Regions from separate parts of the Mesorhizobium sp. M1217 genome, predicted to be linked through region 3. Evidence: predicted binding sites of a transcription regulator. Region 3 holds the regulator's gene; each other region holds the start of a gene.
The links. The regulator LexA, encoded in region 3, represses DNA repair genes until DNA is damaged. The targets are predictions, from matches to a motif close to TGTTCNNNNTGTGTTCNG.

Region 1 (4,936 bases), on a different contig from region 3:
CGGTCGGCGACCTCGATCTGGTCGAAGCCAACGAGGCCTTCGCCGCGCAGGCCTGCGCCGTCAACAAGGACATGGGCTGGGACCCGTCCATCGTCAACGTCAATGGCGGCGCCATCGCCATCGGCCATCCGGTCGGCGCCTCGGGCGCCCGCATCTTCAACACGCTGGTCTACGAAATGCGTCGCAGAAGTGCCAAGAAAGGTCTTGCCACGCTGTGCATCGGCGGCGGCATGGGCGTTGCCATGTGCGTGGAAGCATTGTGATGAGATAAGCGATACGAATAGGATACTGGCGCAAAGCGAGTAGGGAATAGAGGGCAAACCCTACCGCTTCAACGCTCAGTCATCTGCATTGCCCGGGAGGACACATGACAAAGGTTGCAATCGTCACAGGCGGGTCGCGCGGCATCGGCGCGGCGATATCGGTCGCCTTGAAAAGCGCCGGCTATTCGGTTGCCGCAAACTACGCCGGCAATGAGGAAGCGGCAGCAAAGTTCAAGGCAGCGACCGGCATCCCGGTCTACAAATGGTCGGTTGCCGACTACGAGGCCTGCGCTGCCGGCATCAAACAGGTAGAGGCCGATCTCGGTCCCGTATCGGTGCTGGTCAACAATGCAGGCATCACGCGCGACGCGATGTTCCACAAGATGACGCGCGAGCAATGGAAAGAGGTCCTCGACACCAACCTTTCCGGCGTCTTCAACATGACGCATCCGTTGTGGGGCGGCATGCGCGACCGCAAATTCGGCCGCGTCATCACCATCTCCTCGATCAATGGCCAGAAAGGGCAGGTCGGCCAGGTCAATTATTCGGCCTCGAAGGCCGGCGATATCGGCTTCACCAAGGCGTTGGCCCAGGAAGGCGCGCGCGCCGGCATCACCGTCAACGTCATCTGCCCCGGCTACATCGCCACCGAGATGGTCAAAGCGATGGACGAGAAGGTGCTCAACGAGCGTGTCCTTCCGCAGATCCCGGTCGGCCGTCTCGGCGAGCCGGAGGAGATCGCGCGCTGCGTCGTCTTCCTCGCTTCCGACGATGCCGGGTTCATCACCGGCTCGACAATATCAGCCAATGGCGGGCAGTACATCGCCTGACCGTTTATCTTTACGTTGAGATAGATACGCGCTTGGACGAACGGGCCTGCAAAACGGCCCGTTTCTATAGCGGTCTTCCCGTTGCAAGATCTCGATTCAGCACGCTGCCCCAATCCGGCACGCAAAGGTTAACGGCCGCTGCCCAGCCTGTGCAAAAACTGCCCGGCAGCCTGTGGATTCTCGGTGGAAAAGCTGTTCACAACACAACATGTTGCGGTGAACAAACCAAGAAACTTTGCCTATCGCTGATTCGTCGCCGATTCGTTCCGGCTTTGAGCGGAACGTTAACGGCGAGAGCCGAAAACACCCTCGAAATGATTAAAGCGGATTAGGAAACATCAATAATTTCATAATGTTGGGCGAAGCAGATTGGCCGGCCACGATCATTCACCGGCAAAGGTTAACGGTGGTGCTCGTTTGAATGCCGCCTGCATGAATCGGGCCAGTTTCTGTGATTCAGCATGTGGTGAGACTCGCCGGCAGAAATCCCAGATGTAGCCGTGAACAAAACCTGAATCAGCGCGAGTCAGTGATTCGTCGCTGATTCGTTCCAGACTCGTTCCAACTGTTAATCGGGAACAGATTTCTGGCTTCGAACCGACCAATCAGCCTGCCCTCGGCACATTCCGCTTTCGCTTCGCGCCCGAAATCCTTATGTGTCGCCTGTCATACGCGGCCAATATGGGCGCGCTCCCGACAATGCGAGGCAGAGAGCCTTATTTCCAGGCCGATGAACATCCATCCGAAACACATTGAACCGCTGATCCTGTCGGGTCGAGACGTGACGGCCGTGCTCGGCCCGACCAATACCGGCAAGACCCATCTCGCCATCGAACGCATGGTGGCGCATGAGAGCGGCGTCATCGGCCTACCGCTCAGGCTGCTTGCCCGCGAGGTCTATACGCGCGTCTGCGAGAAGGTCGGCGCCCATAAGGTTGCGCTCATCACCGGCGAGGAAAAGATCCAGCCGGCGGGCGCGAAATACTCGGTCTGCACGGTGGAAGCGATGCCGCGCGAGACCGACGCCGCCTTCGTTGCCATCGACGAGGTCCAGCTCGCTGGCGATCTCGAACGCGGCCACATCTTCACCGATCGCATCCTGCATCTGCGCGGCCGCCAGGAGACGCTGCTGCTGGGTGCGGCCACCATGCACGGCATTCTGCAGCGCCTGCTGCGGGGCGTGTCGGTGGTGACCCGGCCACGGCTGTCGCATCTTGCCTATGCCGGCTCGAAGAAGCTGACCCGCCTGCCGCGGCGCACCGCGATCGTCGCCTTCTCGGCCGACGAGGTCTATGCCATCGCCGAGCTGATCCGCCGCCAGCAGGGCGGTGCCGCCGTCGTGCTCGGCGCGCTCAGCCCGCGCACCCGCAACGCCCAGGTGGCGCTGTTCCAGTCGGGCGATGTCGACTACCTCGTCGCCACCGACGCCATCGGCATGGGCCTCAACCTCGACCTCGACCACGTCGCCTTCGCCCAGAATCGCAAATTCGACGGCTACCAGTACCGCAACCTGACCGCGGCCGAGCTCGGCCAGATTGCCGGCCGTGCCGGCCGGCATCTGCGCGACGGCACCTTCGGCGTCACCGGCCAGGTCGATCCGCTGGATGAGGAATTGGTCAAGAAGATCGAGGCGCATGATTTCGATCCGGTGAAAGTGCTGCAGTGGCGTACCGCGCATTTCGATTTCGCCAACCTCGATGCGCTGAAGCGCTCGATGGAGACCAACGCCCCGGTCGAAGGCCTGACGCGCGCACTGCCGGCCGTGGACGCGCAGGCGCTCGAGCATCTGTCGCGCGACGAGGACATCCGGGCACTCACCACCGACGCCAGGCGGGTGGCGCTGCTGTGGGAAGCCTGCGCGCTGCCCGACTACAGGAAGATCGCGCCGGCCCAGCACGCCGACTTGATCGCCTCCATCTACATGGACCTTGCCAGGCACGGCCATGTCGACGAGAACTACATGGCCGAGCAGGTGCGCCGCGCCGACACCACTGAAGGCGATATCGACACGCTATCGCACAGGATTGCCCAGATCCGCACATGGACCTTCGTTTCCAACCGGCCCGGCTGGCTGGCCGATCGGGCACACTGGCAGGAAAAGACGCGCGAAATCGAAGACAGATTGTCGGATGCGCTGCATGAGCGGTTGACGAAACGTTTTGTAGACCGCAGGACTTCCGTCCTCATGCGGCGCCTTAGAGAAAACACGATGCCTGAAGCCGAAATCAGCCCAACCGGAACCGTCCTCGTCGAAGGCCATCACGTCGGCGAGTTGCAGGGTTTCCGCTTCACCGCCGACCAGAGCGCCGGCGGCGAGGACGCCAAGGCGGTGCGGGCGGCGGCGCAGAAGGCGCTTGCCGCCGAGTTCGAGGCGCGGGCCGAACGCTTCGGCGCCTCGGCCAATGGCGACATCGCGCTGGGTTCGGATGGCACGCTGCGCTGGATCGGCGCGCCGATCGGCACGCTGGTCGCTGGCGAAGACGCTTTGAAGCCGCGTCTCGTTCTGCTCGCCGACGAGCAACTCACCGGCCCGGCCCGCGACAAGGTTGCGGCGCGCGCCGAGCGCTTCGTCAATTTCCAGATCGAATCCCTGCTGAAGCCGCTGGTCGATCTCAAGAATGCCGAGCAGATCACCGGCATCGGCCGCGGCATCGCTTTCCAGCTCGTCGAGCATTTCGGCCTCATCAACCGTCGCGACATCGCCGACGAGATGAAGTCGCTCGACCAGGAGGGCCGCGCGGCGCTTCGCCGTCTCGGCGTGCGCTTCGGCGCCTACCATGTCTTCGTGCCGGCGCTGATCAAGCCGGCGCCGGCCGGGTTGATAACGCTGCTGTGGGCGCTGAGAAACGACGGCAAGGACAAGCCCGGCTTCGGCGATGTCGTTCACGCACTGGCCTCCGGCCGCACCTCGGTGGTCATCGATCCAACCTTCGACAAGACTTTCTACAAGCTGGCGGGCTACCGCAATCTTGGCCGGCGTGCTGTACGCGTCGATATTCTCGAACGGCTGGCCGACCTGATCCGGCCGGCGACCAACTGGAAGCCGGGCCTCGGACCTCGCCCCGACGGCGCCTATGACGGTCAGTCCTTCATGGTGACGCCGCCGATGATGTCGATCCTCGGCGCCACCGCCGACGACATGGAAGAAATCCTGAAGGGGCTCGGCTATCGCGCCGATGCCAAGCCGGCGGCCGAGGTCAAGGCGCGGCTCGAAGCACAGGACAATGCCGTGCGTGAAGCGGCCGCTGCAAAGCAGGCGGCGGAAGAGGCAACGCGAGCCGAGCAGGCGAGGATGGCGGAAGCAGCTGCCGCGGCAGAGCCGCCGGCGGAGGTTTCGGCGGAGGCTTCGGAGCCTGTGTCGGATGCGGCTCCTGTTGCGGAGGCGGCCGAAGCCGTGACCGAAGCGGCGGCAGAGCCTGTCGCGGAAGACCAGCCGGAAGCTCCAGCCCCTGAAGCTGCGGCAGAAGTCACGCAAGAGACCCAGCCCGCCGCCGAAGCGGCTGCAGAACCAGCGGCTGAGCCAAGGACGGAACTTGGGGCGGAAACTGAGGCTACGGCACCGGCAGAGCCGCCGGTTTCCGACACTATGGAAGCATCGCCGGCCGAACCTGCAGCAACGGCGGAAGCCGTCGCCGGCGAAGCTGCCCCAGAAGCCGAGGAGCCAAAACCTGTGCTGTTGTGGCGGCAGGGTCGTTTCGACCAGCGCCCGCGTCATCGCCAGCATGACAACCGCCCCCGGGACAATCATCGGGACGGTCGCGCGCGCAATGGTCAAGCTGCGCCGGACGGCCGCAGCGATGCGCCGGTAGATGCCGGCGGGCAACCGACGCCGGGCGACCGGCC
Region 2 (4,936 bases), on a different contig from region 3:
GAATTCTGGATCCCGGTGATGATCGTGCCGCCCTTTAGCACACGTTGGCGGCGCTCGCGCCGATGCTCGCCGGAATTCTCATCAAGCGGGTTCGCAGTGTTTGCCATCGATACAGTGCCAAATCAGCTGAAGTCATCCCCTTGGTATAAAATACCTAAGACAGGAGCACGGCAAGGGGTGCGTCATGTTGCGTGTTACATGACATCACAGCGCATACTCAGTGAATCTATGGGTCGCGCAGAAACACGTAGTGATCTAGCAAGCTCGCGGCGCGAAGAGACTTCCGCACGTCGTGATGTGGACTTATGCAGGCGCGGGCCCTCTGAATGGCCGAATATCTGCTGCCGAAGATCTTGAAGGCGCCGCCGATCGCGTCACTTTCTTCCCCATCAAGACCAACGAACGCATTTTGTACATGAGATTGTCGACACCGCGCGCGTCGCAGCCTGCGACCAGGAGGCTCTCTCTCGTTCGCGTTCGCCCACCCCAGATTCGGCGATGGACTGGATCTCTGAGTTCCGGCCCGCCCAGGAGGGTGCAAGTGGAGGGAATTTCTTATTCCTTCTTTCATGTATTTGCGCCTACAAACCTCAATGGAATGGGGCGCCCATATCTTCGGCTGGTCCGGCAGCAGTCTACGACGACGCCTCGGGAATAACGGCAACGTAGCCGTTGTTTTCGCCCTGTCCTTGCCAGTGATTGTCGGCGGTGCGGGCTTCGGTGTCGAAACGTCCTATTGGTACTACAGCAGCTTGAAATTGCAGGCGGTCGCAGACGCGGCAGCCTATGCTGGCGCTTTAGAAAAGGTTTCGGGATCAGACAAGTCCGCGATTGTCTCCGCCGTGGCGCTGTCAGCAGCCTCGAACGGTTTTGCAGCGTCGGCAGGCACGATCGAAGTCTTCACGCCCCCGTCCTCCGGCCCGAATGTCGCCCAAAAGGCCGTCGAGGTTATCGTTCATCAGACCCTCGATCGGTTTTTTACATCGATATTCACGCAGAACGCGGTCGGCGCACAGGCAAGAGCGGTGGCCCTTATCACTGACGCCTCAAAAGCCTGCGCTTTGTCGCTCAATCCGTCCGCCCCGAAAGCGGCGCTTTTTTCGGGCAGTTCGATCATAAAAATGACGGGCTGTTCCGTGATGTCGAATTCGATAGCTGCGGACGCCATCAAGCTTCAAGGATCAGCAAACCTTCAGGCCGACTGCCTGATATCGGCCGGCGGTGTTTCGTTGAACAACCCTGTGACGACGGTGTGCGCCAGCCCGATAACCCAGGCCCTACCCGCCGGTGATCCCTTTGCCGACCTGCCGACGCCACCAGCCACAATCCCCTGTCAAAACTCGAGGCTGTCGACCCTTAGCCCCGGGACGTACTGCAGCGGGCTGAGCCTGAGCGGCAACGTTGCCCTCTCGCCCGGCGTGTACGTCATCCAAGGCGGTGATTTCAAAGCGAACTCGAACGCCAACATCTCCGGCGACGGGGTCATCATCTATCTCGCAGGCAGCTCGGGCGTCAGCATGAACGGCAACGCCACAATCAAGCTTAGCGCACCGACGTCGGGCACGTATTCCGGCGTTCTGTTTTATGGCAACAAAGGTAACCTGACGGGGTCGAACACGTTCAATGGCACGGCGGATTCGCTTTTGACCGGCGCTCTGTATTTTCCAACCCAGGACGTCAATTATCTCGGCAATTTTTCTGGCAAGGGTGGTTGCACGCAGGTCGTCGCCAGTACCTTGCAGTGGTCCGGCAACACGAGCATCAGCCAGGATTGCACCAGCCTCGGAATGCGAGACATTCCGGCGACGCAGTCTGTTCGGCTTGTCGAGTAATCTTCGTGGAACGGCGGTACGTCCGGAATTTCCGGTGCGATTCAGGTGTTGCTGCGGTGGAGTTTGCGCTGATTGTGCCGATCCTTTGTCTGGTACTTCTTGGCGTCATTAACGGCTGGACTTTCGTATCAAGCGCGCTATCGATGCGTGCAGGCGTAAAAACGGCGGCGAACCTCGTGATGCAAGGAGCAGTCGAGGATGCGACTATCCAAGCTGTCGCTCTTTCAAGCTGGGAAAACCACCCCGCTGGCGCGCAGGTGACACTGAGCCGGAAATATATGTGCGGGAACATCGCGGTCGATCCATCGATCCTGTGCGACACTTTGAAAGCCCCCTCGGTCTTCGTCGTAATACAGGCGACAGCCATCTGGTCACCGCCCTTCATTTTTGGCGATTCCTCCTTCTCGCGCGAGCTCAATCATCAACAGGTGATTCGTGTTCGCTAAAGGTAGAGCTTTCACGGGGGATGCATCAGGCGGAGCCGGATTGGAGTTCGCACTGCTTGCGCCTTTTCTCATGATGCTTTTGTTCGGCATTTTCGCGTTCGGCTGGGCACTGAACGCCATGTCGAGCGTTCGATATACGCTGGAAACGTCCTCGCGTGCGCTGCAGATGAAGAACTCGCTGACGCAGGCTCAGATCCAAGCCATAGCCACGGAAAAATTACTGGATTTGGGATTGAAAGACGTCGAGGTTACGATTGGGATCGATCCCCCTAGCGGCGGTTTCCGCATGGCGCATCTGACCGCCACCTATGCTTTCGTCATCGAGTTCCCATATTTCGACCAGTATCCGATAAATTACGCAACGACAGTCACAGTTCCTTTGATTGGGACGTAAGGCTTGTTCACGTCGGACACCGCGGCTAACGCTCTGCCCCAGAAATACCTGCAGCGAAGCTCTTCCTCACGATTAAACTAGATGCTCCACAAGCGGACGCTACAGGCCTAGCTTCTCCCGGAGTGCATCAATGCGTTTAGAAGCTTCCGCCTTGCTGAAGCCGTCAGCATAAGCGTCAGGGTCGTCGGCCTGTTCGGCCAGAGTTTTCCAATACGAAGCTTGTGCGGGGTCATTGGATCATCTCCGCTAACCCAATCTTCTGCGTCTTTTTCGACGTTTGCTGATGCCCCGGTTTTTGGCTTATTGCGGGCCACTCACAGCTCATCTCCCTTGCTGACTAGCACAATGAGGCTGATCACGATTTGTTCCTGGCTTCGCGAAAAGGGCGATCTCGCGAAGGAAATTGCGCGAGGGGAGTGACCGGCGCCCTCCCTGAGCACGATCCTGATAGAATATCCCATGGCCGTCCCAATAGCGCTCAGCGCGCTGTCAACGGTTTCCAATCCGATCTTCATACCGGACTGTGTGGTGTCGGAAACAGGTGAGCAGGAATACTATCGGCGGCTTGGCGGTATGAAGAAATCTTAAGAAATGCATCCCGAGACAAGTTTCTGGATGCGAAGCTAACGACAATCTTCAACTTGGTGCGTATAGAATCGTGCATTGTGAACGCGCAGTTGAGGAGGTTCTAGAAATAACGTAAAGCGCAAAAGCGAAGCCAGTCGCAAGATAATTCTTGATGGATACGTTAATAACGAACCGTCGAAACATATTGCGACCACGATCGGACTAAGAATCAGTAAACACCGAAGGAGGCTGGCCAAATTTCGGCGTGAATTTCACATCCGGAACATAACCACAAGTTAATGATATATGGATATTATAAATGTCGCGATTGCACGCACACTTTTGAACTCTGAACGGTACAATCATCAGGAACGAGTAACTTATTACAACACCATCTGAACGAATCACGTTGAAGAACTTTCTGTAAATCCAGAATAACTTGCTTCATGCTGGTGAAATTGTGGGTAGGGGTAGAAAATGACTCTGATCGATAGACACACTGAAGCTGCGGCGGGCAACCGATACATTCCGATGAGGACCAAGTATGACCGTGAGGCCGATACGAAGCAGCCCTCTTATGCCTATTCAGATCGTGCATCTGATCGACTGGGCGCAGGGGTCGGGGAGCCAAGAGCACGTAGCCTGGAATCCATAACCGGCATGCTTGATCGCATCGGCTGCGGCTATCTCGTGCTGAACCGAGAGAGGAAAGTGGTCGAATGGAACGCGGCCGCTCAAACCACGCTGGAGCGCCAGGGCGAAGTAGCCGATACGGCCAGCGGCCTTTCAGTGGCCTTGAGGCGGCTGATCGCGAATGTTCCGGCCCATTTCCTGCCGGGCTCACTATCATGGGTGGTGATCCGCAGCAGCGCCGACACGCCGGTGATATTGAACGAGAACGGGTTTATCGCTCCTGACGGAACGAGCATTGTGGCGTTACTGGACCGCGAGAACAGGTCGGGGCCAAATCCTCAGACACTGCAAAAGATGTTTGGCTTGACGGGCGCGGAAACGCACCTCGCGTTGCGCTTGGCTCAGGGCGATGCGCCTTTGGAGATCGCGCGCAGTTGGCGCCTCAGCCGCACCACGATCCGCTCCCACCTTGCCTCGCTGTTCGCCAAGACTGAAACGAAACGTCAGGCGGAACTGGTGGCTCTTCTTGGACGCATCTCAGTCTTGCCATAAGGCCGTCGTTTGGATGCATCCCAGCAAACAGCCAATCCCGTAACGCTTTGACTTTCCGCTGGGCAATGGCGCAGGGCGGGTAGACGATGAAGTATTTTGACGAGGCCTCGAGGGCGAGTTCAAGGGACGTACAAGTGTGCCGGCGGCAAGGTCAGCCGGGACCAGCATGGTTCGACCCAAAACGACGCCCTCACCTCGAACGGCGGGCTCGACGGCGAAAGTTGCGGAGTCGAACGTCACGCCACAACAATGCCGGCATTCGATAGCCAAGTCGCCCAAGTGATCGGGATCTCGTCGTGATGAGCGTATCTGTCTGAGATCCTCATGGGCGTTCAAGCCTCCAAGGGCCACGCCAGCGGCGCACGTGATTTCTTCTGCGAATGCTGGTGCCAAGGTCGCGACGTGCAGGGCGCCTGATTGTGGCCCGTACGTCATGCGTCGGTCGTCGGGCTTCTCAACAAGCTTCATGCCGTGCAATCGACAGTCATCGGTTAGCGAAATATCAAAGCGCG
Region 3 (4,936 bases):
GAACGCTTGCTGTTTGCCGCGCCCGTGCCTGTCCTGCCGGCACCGGCATTGCTGCCGGCTCCACGCTTTGATGCCCCGTCGCTGCCGGCGAGCGACCCAGCAACGGTTCCCGTGCCCGCGGCCGAGCCCATCGTGCGCCTACGCCGGCGTTTCCGCCTCCCGTCACCGTCCCGTATCCGCAACGGCGTAACCTCGGCGGCCGGCCTGGAGCTCGACCGTGGGGTCGCCTTCCTGCTGGTGCCGGTGTTCCTCGCATGCGGGGTGGTCGTATATTTTGCGCTGGCGGTGGAGCCGGCCTTTCCACAGCCGATCGCAATCGTCGCCTTGGTAGCCCTCTGTGCCGTCGCCTCGCGATCGTGGCCCAGAACCCGCCTGTGCTTCATGGCGGCGTTGCTCTGCGCGCTTGGCGTGCTTGCCGCCAAGGTCGAGACCTGGCGTGTTGGAACGCATATGCTCGGTTCCGAAATCTCGACGCGCCTCACGGGTCGCGTCGTATCGTTCGAGCCCATGGCGAGCGGCCGCATCAGGCTGACGATCGATGTGATCTCAACCGCCAGGCCGACACTGCGCTACATGCCGGAACGGGTCCGCGTTTCGGCGATGAAAATACCGGCTGAGCTGACCGCCGGTTCCGAGATCGCCGGCTATGTGCGGCTGCTGCCGCCGACCGGGCCGGTGCGGCCCGACAGCTATGATTTCTCCTTCGACAGCTATTTTGCCGGTATCGGCGGCAGCGGCTTTTTTCTCGGCAATCCGAAAGTCGTGTCGTCGGGCAGCATGCCGTTTGCCGCGCGGCTTTCTTCCGCGATCGAAGACGCGCGCGAATCCATCGCCGACCATATCCGCAGCCGCATCGGCGGCGCCGAGGGCGAGATTGCTGCTGCGCTGATCGTCGGCGTGCGCGCCGGCATTCCCGAGGAGATCAACGAAGCGATGCGGCGTACCGGCATCTACCACATCATCTCCATCTCGGGGCTGCATATGGCGTTGGTCGCCGGCACCATTATGGCGCTGCTGCGCGGCGCCTTTGCGCTGTTTCCCGATTTCTCATCGCGACGGCCGGTCAAGAAATACGCGGCGGCCGCCGCGCTTTTTTCGATTGCGGCCTACCTCGTCTTTTCCGGCATTGTGGTGGCGGCCGAACGCAGCTTCATCATGTTGGCGGTGATGCTTATCGCCGTGCTGTTCGACCGGGCCGCGCTCACCATGCGCAACCTGGCGATCTCGGCCATCGCGGTCATTCTGGTGTCGCCGCACGAGGTGGTCGGTCCGAGCTTCCAGATGTCCTTCGCCGCGACGGCGGCCCTTGTCGGCGCCTATGCAGGCTGGTCCGATTACCGCGCCGGCGGGGCCACCACGCCGCCGCCCCGGCGGTCGCCGCTACGCTTTGCCACTAGAAAGGTACTGATGGGCATGGGCGGCCTGGCGATGACCTCGATCATTGCAGGGAGCGCCACGGCGCTTTTCGCCATATGGCATTTCCAGCGCGTGGCGCCGCTCAGCCTGTTCGCCAATCTGGCCATCATGCCTATCGTCTCACTGGTCGTCATGCCCTTCGCCGTCCTCAGTGCGCTGGCGATGCCGTTCGGCGCGGATGGGCCTTTCCTCTACGTGATGGGCAAGGGGCTGACGGCGATGATCGCCCTGTCCGGGTGGATCTCCGAGCGCTCGCCGATCGATGCGGTCGGGCTGATTTCGCTGAGATCTGTCCTTTTGGTGACGATCGCCCTCGTCATTGCCAGCATGGCGACGACCTGGTTGCGGCTCGTGGCCCTTCCTTTTGCGCTCGCCGGCTTGCTAACGACAACGCAGACGCGCGTACCCGATGTATTGATCTCGGAGGACGCACGGCTCGTCGCGCTGCCGATCGGCAGCGGTGAACTCGCGGTCAACCGGGCACGCCCGAATGAGTTCACCATCGACAACTGGAAACGCGCGCTCACATCAGAGGCTATCGTCGCGCCGGAAACACCTGGAAAGAACGATCCGCAATTCGACATTGCCGATCCGGCCGACTTACCGCCGGGCATGCCGTTCATTTGCACGGACGGTCTCTGCCTTGCCAGGCATCCATCCGGCGCGATCATCGCGCTAGCCAATGACCGCGATACTGCACGGCCAGCCTGCGCCTTTGCCAGCTTGATCGTCATCGACGACGCCACCGCCCATAATCCCTGCTACTACGACCGGCTGGTCCTCGTCGTCACCAAACGGCAACTGGCGCGCGCGGGAAGTGCGGCCGTCTATTTCGATCCACAAGCGGCAACACGCGCCGAAATCCGCTTCGCCGTCGAAAAATCATACCGGCCCTGGCACGTGCAGCGGAAATTTTCACGCGCGGCGCGGGGCATGCCGCCATACCGCAGAGCCGACAAGCCAAAAGCCGGCGCCAAGGGCGCAGCTCAGTAGCGGCGGATCAGCCCAACGAGCTTGCCCTGCACCTTGACCCTGTCTGGTCCGAAGATGCGCGTCTCGTAGGCCGGATTGGCGGCTTCCAGGGCGATCGAGGCGCCCTTGCGGCGGAACCGCTTCAGCGTCGCTTCTTCCTCGTCGACCAGTGCCACCACGATCTCACCGGGGCTCGCCGTATCGGCATTGCGGATGATCACCGTGTCGCCGTCGAAAATGCCAGCCTCGATCATCGAATCGCCTTTGACCTCGAGCGCATAATGCTCGCCGCCCATGATCATGTCCGGCGGCACCGAGATCGAATGCGTCTGGTGCTGGATGGCATCGATCGGCACACCAGCGGCGATGCGGCCCATCACCGGGATAGACACGGCGGCGACGACATCGTCGTCATTGCCGGCTGCAGGGACGCGCGACGATGTCGGCTTGCCTTGCCGAGGACCTTGCCCAAGACTGCCCTGGATGACGCTCGGCGAGAACTTGCGTGCCGCATTGAGGCCGGGGGCGATCGAATCGGGCAGGCGCAGCACCTCCAGCGCACGAGCCCTGTTGGGCAAACGGCGAATGAAGCCGCGCTCCTCCAGCGCCGTAATCAGCCGGTGGATTCCCGATTTGGAAGCCAGGTCGAGCGCTTCCTTCATCTCGTCGAAGGAGGGCGGGATACCGCTTTCCTTCAGCCTTTCGTGGATGAACATAAGCAGTTCGTGTTGTTTGCGTGTCAGCATAGCGACCCCCAACAGAATCAGAAAAACAAACCCAGAACAAACACTATCTGTTCCAGTTGTGTTCCGCAACTGTTTAAAGTTTAATGAATGTATTAGGGCTCGGGTAACGATACCACTCGCCAAACCGGGACGCTGCATTTTCACCGCCGCGGGCCTCATCGCCTTGATTCTGCTTTCGTTTGCGGCCTCTGGGTTTCCAGAAGGCGGCACTGCTATCGGCCGTCAGCCGGCAAAGGGGCACGGAATTGAAGCCGTATCGACTGTGCGGTTTGGTCAATGCACCGTGAACGAAACGAACTCAAAACGCCAACCTTGGGTTGGCTTGGCTCCTGGTTTCCACCGCGTGGTCAGGCAACTTGTCGCCGGTGGAGCCTTGCTGCGCGATACCAGGTAATGGAGAACCGCTCGTGACCGATGGATGCCGTCGATGCGTGTCCGGCGTTGCGGTGAATCTTGGGGGAGCAGACAAATCATGACAGGAATTCCCGATCTCGTGGCCATAAAGGCGTTGGATGCTGCAGATCCGCTGCGCGCGATGCGCGACCGCTTTGTGCTGCCGCAAGGAGTGATCTATCTCGACGGCAATTCGCTAGGGGCCGCTTCGCGTGCCGCTTTCGATGAATTGAGCAAGGCAGCGACCGAAGAATGGGCGCATGATCTCATCCGCGCCTGGAACACGGCCGGCTGGTTCAACATGCCACTCGAACTCGGCGACCAGCTCGGGCGCCTGATCGGTGCCGCGGCCGGCCAGACGGTGGTCTGCGACACGACATCGGTCAACATCTACAAGCTGCTGCACGCCGCCATGGCCATGCGGCCGGAGCGGCAGGTCATCGTCGCCGAGGGCGACAGTTTTCCGACAGATCTCTACATGGCTGAGGGTGTGGTTTCGACGCGAAAAGATACGCTGCTTCGCCTCTCGGGGGTCGACGCGCCGAGCATCGAAGAGCTGATCGACGAAGGCACCGCCGTGGTGCTGGTCAACCACGTCAACTACAAGTCGGGCGAACTGCGCGACATGCCGGCGCTGACGCGCAGGGCCCAGGAAGCCGGGGCGATGATCGTCTGGGATCTCTGCCACACCGCCGGTGCGATGCCAGTCGAGCTCGACAAGGCAAACGCCGATTTTGCCGTTGGCTGCACCTACAAATATCTGAATGGCGGACCGGGCGCGCCTGCCTTCATCTATGCGGCTGAGCGGCATCTTGCCGACATCCAGCAGCCGCTCACCGGCTGGTGGGGCCATGCACGGCCCTTCGCCTTCGAGCCAGGCTATGCGGCCGGCACCGGCATCCGCCGGTTTCTGTGCGGCACCCAGCCGGTCCTGTCGATGCGCACGCTGAAGGGCGCGCTCGACATCTGGAACGATGTCGACATGACGGCGGTGCGCAAGAAGAGCATCGCGCTGGCCGATCTGTTCATCGAGCTTGTCGAGGCAAAGTGCGGCACTTACGGGCTAACGCTCGAAAGCACGCGCGACGGGGAAAAACGCGGCAGCCAGATTTCATTCATGCACGAGCATGGCTACCAGATCATGCGCGCGCTGATCGAACGTGGCGTGATCGGCGATTTTCGCGCGCCATCGACCATGCGCTTCGGCTTCACCCCGCTCTATGTCGGCTATGCCGATGTCTGGCAGGCCGTCGAAGTGCTTGAGGACATCCTGCGCACCGGTGCGTGGAAGGATGCGCGCTTCGCCATCAAGGCGGCTGTCACTTGAGATTGATGCGAGAGCTGGAATCGTGAGGCTGGCGACGACGCGCCGCGCGATGCTCACGCTCGTTGCAGGGCCATATTGCCAG

Region 1: a site for LexA is predicted at 1,640-1,657, ahead of NKH37_RS03445 (helicase-related protein). Genes of this name have one in related genera too.
Region 2: a site for LexA is predicted at 3,025-3,042, ahead of NKH37_RS27990 (DUF3072 domain-containing protein). Genes of this name have one in related genera too.

Annotation. Positions count from the first base shown of each region.
Region 1 covers NZ_JAMYMA010000002.1:149,747-154,682, forward strand. Annotated here, with positions in the region: gene NKH37_RS03430 (acetyl-CoA C-acetyltransferase) at 1-263, shown strand, start outside; gene phbB (acetoacetyl-CoA reductase) at 368-1,093, shown strand; gene NKH37_RS03440 (hypothetical protein) at 1,126-1,425, shown strand; gene NKH37_RS03445 (helicase-related protein) at 1,824-4,936, shown strand, end outside.
Region 2 covers NZ_JAMYMA010000021.1:33,324-38,259, reverse strand. Annotated here, with positions in the region: gene NKH37_RS28010 (PilZ domain-containing protein) at 1-107, opposite strand, end outside; gene NKH37_RS28005 (pilus assembly protein TadG-related protein) at 594-1,832, shown strand; gene NKH37_RS28000 (TadE/TadG family type IV pilus assembly protein) at 1,889-2,278, shown strand; gene NKH37_RS27995 (TadE/TadG family type IV pilus assembly protein) at 2,319-2,672, shown strand; gene NKH37_RS27990 (DUF3072 domain-containing protein) at 2,772-2,873, opposite strand; gene NKH37_RS27985 (helix-turn-helix transcriptional regulator) at 3,717-4,424, shown strand.
Region 3 covers NZ_JAMYMA010000001.1:348,455-353,390, reverse strand. Annotated here, with positions in the region: gene NKH37_RS01800 (ComEC/Rec2 family competence protein) at 1-2,409, shown strand, start outside; gene lexA (transcriptional repressor LexA) at 2,403-3,134, opposite strand; gene kynU (kynureninase) at 3,607-4,854, shown strand.